2 regions of the Agrococcus jejuensis genome follow, and region 2 is predicted to be linked to the other one. Evidence: predicted binding sites of a transcription regulator. Region 2 holds the regulator's gene; the other holds the start of a gene.
The links. Region 2 encodes HrcA, which represses chaperone genes, less so after heat shock. Its sites were predicted from a motif close to TTNGCACTCGNNNNNNNCGAGTGCNAA; they were not measured.
Positions count from the first base shown of each region.

Region 1 (3,403 bases), 760 kb from region 2:
CAGGCGCGCTCGGCGAGGATCGCCCGGTGCCGGCCGCCGATGCGCGTCGCGACGAGCGTCGCCGACGCGTCGCCGTCGAGCCGCAGCCGCCTGCGCAGGCGGTCGGGGTCGACGTCGGCGCCGCGCTTCTTCACCTCGAGGGTGCCGATGCCGCGGGCGCGCACCTCGCGCTGGATGGCCTTCTCGTCGAGCGGCAGCGTCGCGAGCACGCGGAACCGCTGCGTGAACGGGCTCTCGACGTCGGCGTCGGTCGTGAGGTAGGCGATGCGCTCGCTCACGACGCCCGCGTCGAGCGCGTCGGCGACGGCACCGATGAGGCGCGCGCGGATGACGGCGCCCGCGGGCTCGTGCAGCCACGTGCCGAGCTCGCGCGTCGGCACGGCGTCGGCGTCGGGGGAGCCCGCGAGCTCGTGCGCGCCGTCGGCGTCGAGCACGAGCGCCGACGTGCGCACGCCCTGCCTCGCGAGGGCGCCCGTCCACGCGACGGCCTCCACCGTCTCGCCATCGACCGTGACCCACTGCGTCTCGCCGTCGGCGGGCAGCTGGTCATGGTCGATCGCAGGGCCCAGCTTCACGCCCATGGGCCGCTGCGCCGCGAGCGACAGCACCCACGGCAGCGGCGGCGACCACTCCTCGACCGGCAGGCGGCGGCCGGATGCGTCGCGCCTGGCGGGGTCGGCCCAGATCGCGTCGACGCCCGCGAGATCCGCGTCCTCGGCGCGCCCGTGCGCCACCGACGCCTCGGGCAGCGGTGCGAGGTTGAAGCCTGCGACCGCCGCCGTCACCTCGTCGGCGTCGACGGCGCGCACGGCGCAGCCGGCGCCGGCGATCGCCAGCGCGTCGCCGCCGATGCCGCAGCCCAGATCCGCGACGGTGCCCATGCCGGCGTCGCGCATCCTGCCCGCGTGCAGGGCCGCGACGCGCAGCCGCGTCGCCTGCTCGAGGCCCGCCTCCGTGAACAGCATCGACCGGGCGAACGAGCCGAACTTCGCCTCGCCGCGACGCCGCAGCCGCGCCTGCGTCAGCACCGCAGCGACCAGCGCGCCGTCGTGCCCGCGACGCCGCAGCGTCTGCACGGCCTGCACGGCGCCGCCGAGGTCGTCGAGCGACGACGACACCTCGTCGAGCAGCGCGAGCCCGTCGCGCGAGAGCAGCAGGCGCAGGGCGTCGGCATCCATCCCACCATCCAAGCAGCGAACCCGTCCGCCGACGGCGGACGCGGCTGGCACTCGTGTTGCCCTCGTGCCAGCCGAACGCGTACAGTCGACCTGGCACTCGACGACGTCGACTGCCAATCAGACATCCGACTGAGGAAAGAGGGCACCGTGTCGGTCTCCATCAAGCCGCTCGAGGACCGCATCGTCATCCGCCAGGTCGAGGCGGAGACGACGACTGCCAGCGGTCTCGTCATCCCGGACACCGCCAAGGAGAAGCCCCAGGAGGGCGAGGTCGTGGCCGTGGGCCCCGGCCGTGTCGACGACAACGGCAACCGCATCCCCGTCGACGTCGCCGAGGGCGACCGCGTCATCTACTCGAAGTACGGCGGCACCGAGGTGAAGTTCGGCGGCGAGGAGCTGCTCGTGCTCTCGGCCCGCGACGTGCTCGCGGTGGTCGTGCGCTGACGCACCCCCACCCCACCGCGACGGCGGCACCCGGAATGGGTGCCGCCGTCGCGTCGTTGCAGGCTCGTTGAGAGGACGAGGATGCCGGAGTCGAAGGATGCGGGACGCGGGCTCGCGCTCGCCATCGGCGCGTACGCCGTGTGGGGCGTCGTGCCCATGTACGTCGTGCTCATGCAGGGCATCGGCGCCATCGAGCTCATCGGCTGGCGCGTGCTCGCCTCGCTCGCCGTCGCCGCCCTCATCGTGACGATCGTGCGCGGCTGGGGCGCCGTGCGCACCGTGCTGCGCGACCGCCGCTCGCTCGGCTTCCTCGCCGCCTCCGGCGTCGCCATCCTCGTCAACTGGACCGTCTTCGCGTATGCGGTGCTCACCGGCCACATCATCGAGACGAGCCTCGGCTACTTCCTCAACCCCATCCTCTCCGTCGTGCTCGCCGTCGTCGTGCTGCACGAGCGGCTGCGCCCCGCGCAGTGGGTCGCCGTCGGCATCAGCGGCCTCGCCGTCGTCGTGCTCGTCGTCGCCTACGGGGAGTTCCCCTGGATCGCGGTCGTGCTCGCCGCCGCGTTCGGCGTCTACGGCCTGCTGAAGAAGCAGGTCGGCGCGAAGGTCGACGCCATCACGGGCTTCACGCTCGAGACCGCCGCGACCGTGCCGTTCGCGCTCGCGATGCTCATCGGCTCGTCGATCATCCTCGGCCCCACGATCGTCGAGGTGTCCGGCTGGCAGCAGCTCGCCGTCGTCGGCTTCGGCATCGTCACCGCCGTGCCCCTCATGCTCTTCTCCGCCGCAGCGCGCCGCGTCTCGCTCGCGACCCTCGGCTTCACGCAGTACCTCGCGCCCACGATCTCGCTGCTGTTCGGCTGGCTCGTCATGCACGAGCCCATGCCTGCCGAGCGCCTCGCCGGCTTCGGCCTCGTATGGCTGTCGCTCGTCGTGCTCATGGTCGACCTCGTCGTCGCCGGACGCCGCCGTCGGCGCTCGCCCGTCGTGCCCGAGCCTGCGCCCTAGGGGTCGCTCGCAGGCCGGCGAGACCGGTCCACCTCCTCGCGATCGGACCGTGACCGTACCGCGACCAGACCGTTACACGTTCGTCACGAAACCGAGCCTTCTTCGGTTCCATCCGCGCCTATGGTTGGTCCAACCCCGGCGCGGCCGGGGGCATCTCCCTTGACACGAGGAGCACCATGAAGGCCTTCCTTCGTTCGCGCTCGCGCCGTGCCGCACTGCTCGCAGCCTCCACGGCAGGCATCGTCCTGCTCGCGGCGTGCTCGACCGGCGGCGGCGACAACGGCAGCGGCAGCGGTGACGGCGCCAGCGACGACACGCTCGTCGTCGGCACGATCCTGCCCCAGACCGGCAACCTCGCCTTCCTCGGCCCGCCCGAGTTCGCAGGCGTCGACCTCGCGGTCGCCGACCTCGAGGCCGCCGACTACCCGTTCACGATCGAGCAGGTCGACACGGACTCCGGCGACACGACGACGGACATCGCGCTCCAGTCGGCCAGCCAGCTCATCGACGCCGGTGCCGACGTCGCGATCGGCGCCGCCTCCTCGGGCGTCTCGTTCACGTTCATCGACCAGTTCGTCGACGCAGGCGTGGTGCAGATCTCGCCCGCCAACACGTCGCCCGACTTCTCGGACTACGACGACGACGGCTTCTACTGGCGCACCGCCCCCTCGGACGTGCTCCAGGGTCGCGTGCTCGGCAACCTCATGGTGAACAACGGCGCCGCCAACGTGGCGTTCCTGTACATCAACGACCCGTACGGCATCGGCCTCGCC
Region 1 covers NZ_LT629695.1:1,006,154-1,009,556, reverse strand. The annotation lists gene BLQ67_RS04720 (class I SAM-dependent methyltransferase) at 1-1,178, opposite strand, end outside; gene groES (co-chaperone GroES) at 1,326-1,622, shown strand; gene rarD (EamA family transporter RarD) at 1,704-2,630, shown strand; gene BLQ67_RS04705 (ABC transporter substrate-binding protein) at 2,807-3,403, shown strand, end outside.
Region 1: groES (co-chaperone GroES) is a predicted target of HrcA. The motif match lies at 1,269-1,295, and genes of this name have one in related genera.

Region 2 (3,403 bases):
GGCACGTGGGCGCGCAGCGACTGCTTGCCCGCCTCGCGCACGATGGTGCGCCAGCGCGCGAGCGCCTTCGCGCTCTTGTCGCCCCTCCAGGCGACGATCGACCGCGACGCCTGCCACGGCACGATCGCGTCGACGCCGAGCTCGGTCGCAGCCTGGATCGCGAGCTCGGCGCGGTCGCCCTTCGCGAGCGCCTGCGCGAGGCCGATGCGCGGCGTCGGCGCCGGCTCGTGACGCACCGAGCGCACGACGAGCACGACCTCCGGACGCACCTCGGCGAACTCCGCGTGGCACAGCGTGCCGCGGCCGTCGGCCACGAGCACGCGCTCGCCCACCCGTGCGCGGCTCACCGTCGCGGCATGGCGCGCATCCTCGGGTCCGAGGACCACGCGGTCCCCCGCCTCGACGTCGAGGTCGTCGACGTAGTAGCAATGCGCCATCAGAAGCGCAGGAACCGATCACGGAGCTTCGAGAAGAGGCCCTGCTGGAACTGCGCCATGCGCGGAGCCGGCGGCTTCGTGCGGTCGCGCAGCTGCTCGAGCAGGTCCTGCGCCTTGCGGTCGAGCTTCGTCGGCGTCGCCACCTGCACGCCGAGCTTGAGGTCGCCGCGACCCGAGCCGCGCAGCCTGCCGACGCCGCGGCCGACGACCGTGAGCACGTCGGCGCTCTGCGCGCCCGCCTCGATCGACACCGTCACGGGGCCGTCGATCGACTCGATCGTCGCCTCGGCGCCGAGCGCCGCGTCGATCATCGACACCTCGAGGGTGCCGAGCAGGTCGTCGCCGTCGCGGCTGAAGACGTCGTGGTGCTTGACGTGCACCTCGAGGAAGAGCGTGCCGGGCTCGCCGCCCGCCTCGCCGACCTCGCCCTGGCCGGGCAGCTGGATGCGCAGGCCCGTGTCGACGCCCGCGGGCACGTCGACCGGGATCGTGCGCTCGGCGCGCACGCGACCGTGACCGGCGCACGTGGGGCACGGGATGGGGATGACGGTGCCGTGGCCCTGGCACGAGCCGCACGGCTGGCTCGTCACCATGTTGCCGAGCAGCGAGCGCACCTGGCGCTGCACGTGGCCGGAGCCCTTGCAGATGTCGCAGGTCTCCTCGCGCGTGCCCGGCGCCGTGCAGCGGCCGTCGCACGTCTCGCACAGCACGGCCGTCTGCACGCGCAGGTCGCGGTGCACGCCGAAGACGACGTCGTGCAGGTCGAGCTCGATGCGCAGCAGCGAGTCCTGGCCCGGGCGTCGCCTGGGCCGCGGCCCCTGCTGCCTGCCCGCGCCGCCGAAGAACTGCTCGAAGATGTCGCCGAGGCCGAACCCCGCCTGCTGCGGGCCGCGGTCGTAGTCGGCGCGCGACTGCGGGTCGGACAGCACGTCGTAGGCGTGCGTCACCGACTTGAAGCGCTCGGACGCCTCGTCCGACGGGTTCACGTCGGGATGCAGCTGCCTCGCGAGCTTGCGGTAGGCACGCTTGATCTCGTCCTGGCTGGCCTCGCGGGGCACGCCCAGGACCTCGTAGTGATCGCTCATCGCTCCTCGTCGTCGAGCAGCCGCGTCAGGTACCGCGCGACGGCGCGGACGGCTGCCATGTTCGATGCGTAGTCCATGCGGGTGGGGCCGAGCACGCCGACGCGGCCAGCCTCGTGCCCGCCGGCGCCGTAGGCGCCCGTCACGATCGACGTCTGCTCGAGCCCGTCGGCCATCTCGCGCCCGATGCGGGTCGCGACGGCCGTCGCCTCGGCATCCATCTCGCCGAACAGGCGCAGCAGGGTCACCTGCTCCTCGATGGCCTCGAGCACCATCGTGACCGAGCCCGACAGGTCGGCGCCGCCGCGCACGAGGTGCGAGGCGCCGGCGATGACGAGGCGGTCGCCCGCCGTGGGCGCCAGCACGTCGCCGAGCACGACGACGAGCCGCGCGGTCGCGGTCGCGACGGCAGGCGATGCCGCGTCGACGACGGTGCCGAGCGCCTCCTCGGCGTCGGTCGTGGGCTTGCCGGCGACGGCGACGTCGAGCGCGCGGCCGATGGCCTGCGCCGCCTCGGCGGCGATCTGCTGGCCGGCGTCGACCATGCGCTGCTCGACGCGCCCCGAGTCGAGGATGACGACGAGCAGCAGGCGCGCCTCGGCGACCTGCACGACCTCGACGCGGCGCACGCGCGCCTTCGCGACCGAGGGGTACTGCGCGAGCGCGACCTGGTTCGTGAGCTGCGACAGCAGGCGCACCGAGCGCGCCATGACGTCGTCGAGGTCGGCCGCCTCGTCGAGGAAGCGTGCGATCGCCTGCCGCTGGGCGGGCGACAGCGGCTGCATGCCCTGCAGCCGGTCGACGAAGACGCGGTAGCCCTTGTCGGTCGGGATGCGACCCGACGACGTGTGGGGCGCGACGATGAGCTCGGCCTCCTCGAGCTGCGCCATGTCGCCGCGGATCGTCGCGGCGCTCACCCCGAAGGAGTGGCGCTCGACGATCGACTTCGACCCGACGGGCTCGCTGGAGGCGACGTAGTCCTGCACGATCGCCCGCAGGACCTCGAGGCCGCGATCCGTGACCATCGTTCCCCCCTCGCCTGGCACTCGTCGTTCGTGACTGCCAATCGTACCGCGCTCGACGGGGCTCGATCCGTCTCGACCATGGGTGCGTTCTCAGCCTCCTGCGAGCATGATGGACGCAGCCAGTCCCGGCCCCCGTGATCGAGAGGTTCGACCATGACCGACCCCAACGGCCCCGCGGCCACGCCGGACGAGCCGCAGGCTCCGCAGTTCGGCGCCCCCACCCCGGGCGCAGCCCCGGCGCCGGGCCAGCCCGCGCAGCCCTTCTCCAGCCCCGCACCGGCTCCCGGCTCCGTGCCGCCGGCGCCGCCCGCCTACGGCGCACCCGGCCAGCAGGTGCCGCCGCAGCAGCCGCCCGCCGCTCCCCCGTACGGTGCGCCCGGCCAGCAGGTGCCGCCGCAGCAGCCCTACGGCGCTCCGCAGTACGGCGCCCCCGGCCAGCCGCAGTACGGCGCCCCGGCCGGCGCGCCCATGTCGCCGCAGGATGAGAAGCAGTGGGCGATGCTCGGCCACCTCGGCGGCATCCTCATGTGGCTCGGCCCGCTCATCGTCTTCCTCGTCTACAAGGACCGCAGCGCGTTCGTGCGGCAGGAGTCGAAGGAGGCGCTGAACTTCCAGATCCTCATGACGATCGGGCTCGTGGGTCTGCTCGTCATCGGCACGATCACGAGCGTCATCGGCGTCGGCCTCATCCTGCTCGGCCTCGCCTGGGTGCCGTCGGTCATCGGCATCATCTTCGCGATCATCGGCGCCGTGCGCGTCAACGGCGGCGGCTCGTACCGCTACCCGTTCAACTGGCGCATCATCAAGTAGACGCTGCCGGCGCGAGGCGAAGGGCACCCTGCGGGGTGCCCTTCGTCAT
Region 2 covers NZ_LT629695.1:246,650-250,052, forward strand. The annotation lists gene BLQ67_RS01165 (16S rRNA (uracil(1498)-N(3))-methyltransferase) at 1-437, opposite strand, end outside; gene BLQ67_RS01170 (DnaJ C-terminal domain-containing protein) at 437-1,522, opposite strand; gene hrcA (heat-inducible transcriptional repressor HrcA) at 1,519-2,544, opposite strand; gene BLQ67_RS01180 (DUF4870 domain-containing protein) at 2,698-3,354, shown strand; gene hemW (radical SAM family heme chaperone HemW) at 3,400-3,403, opposite strand, start outside.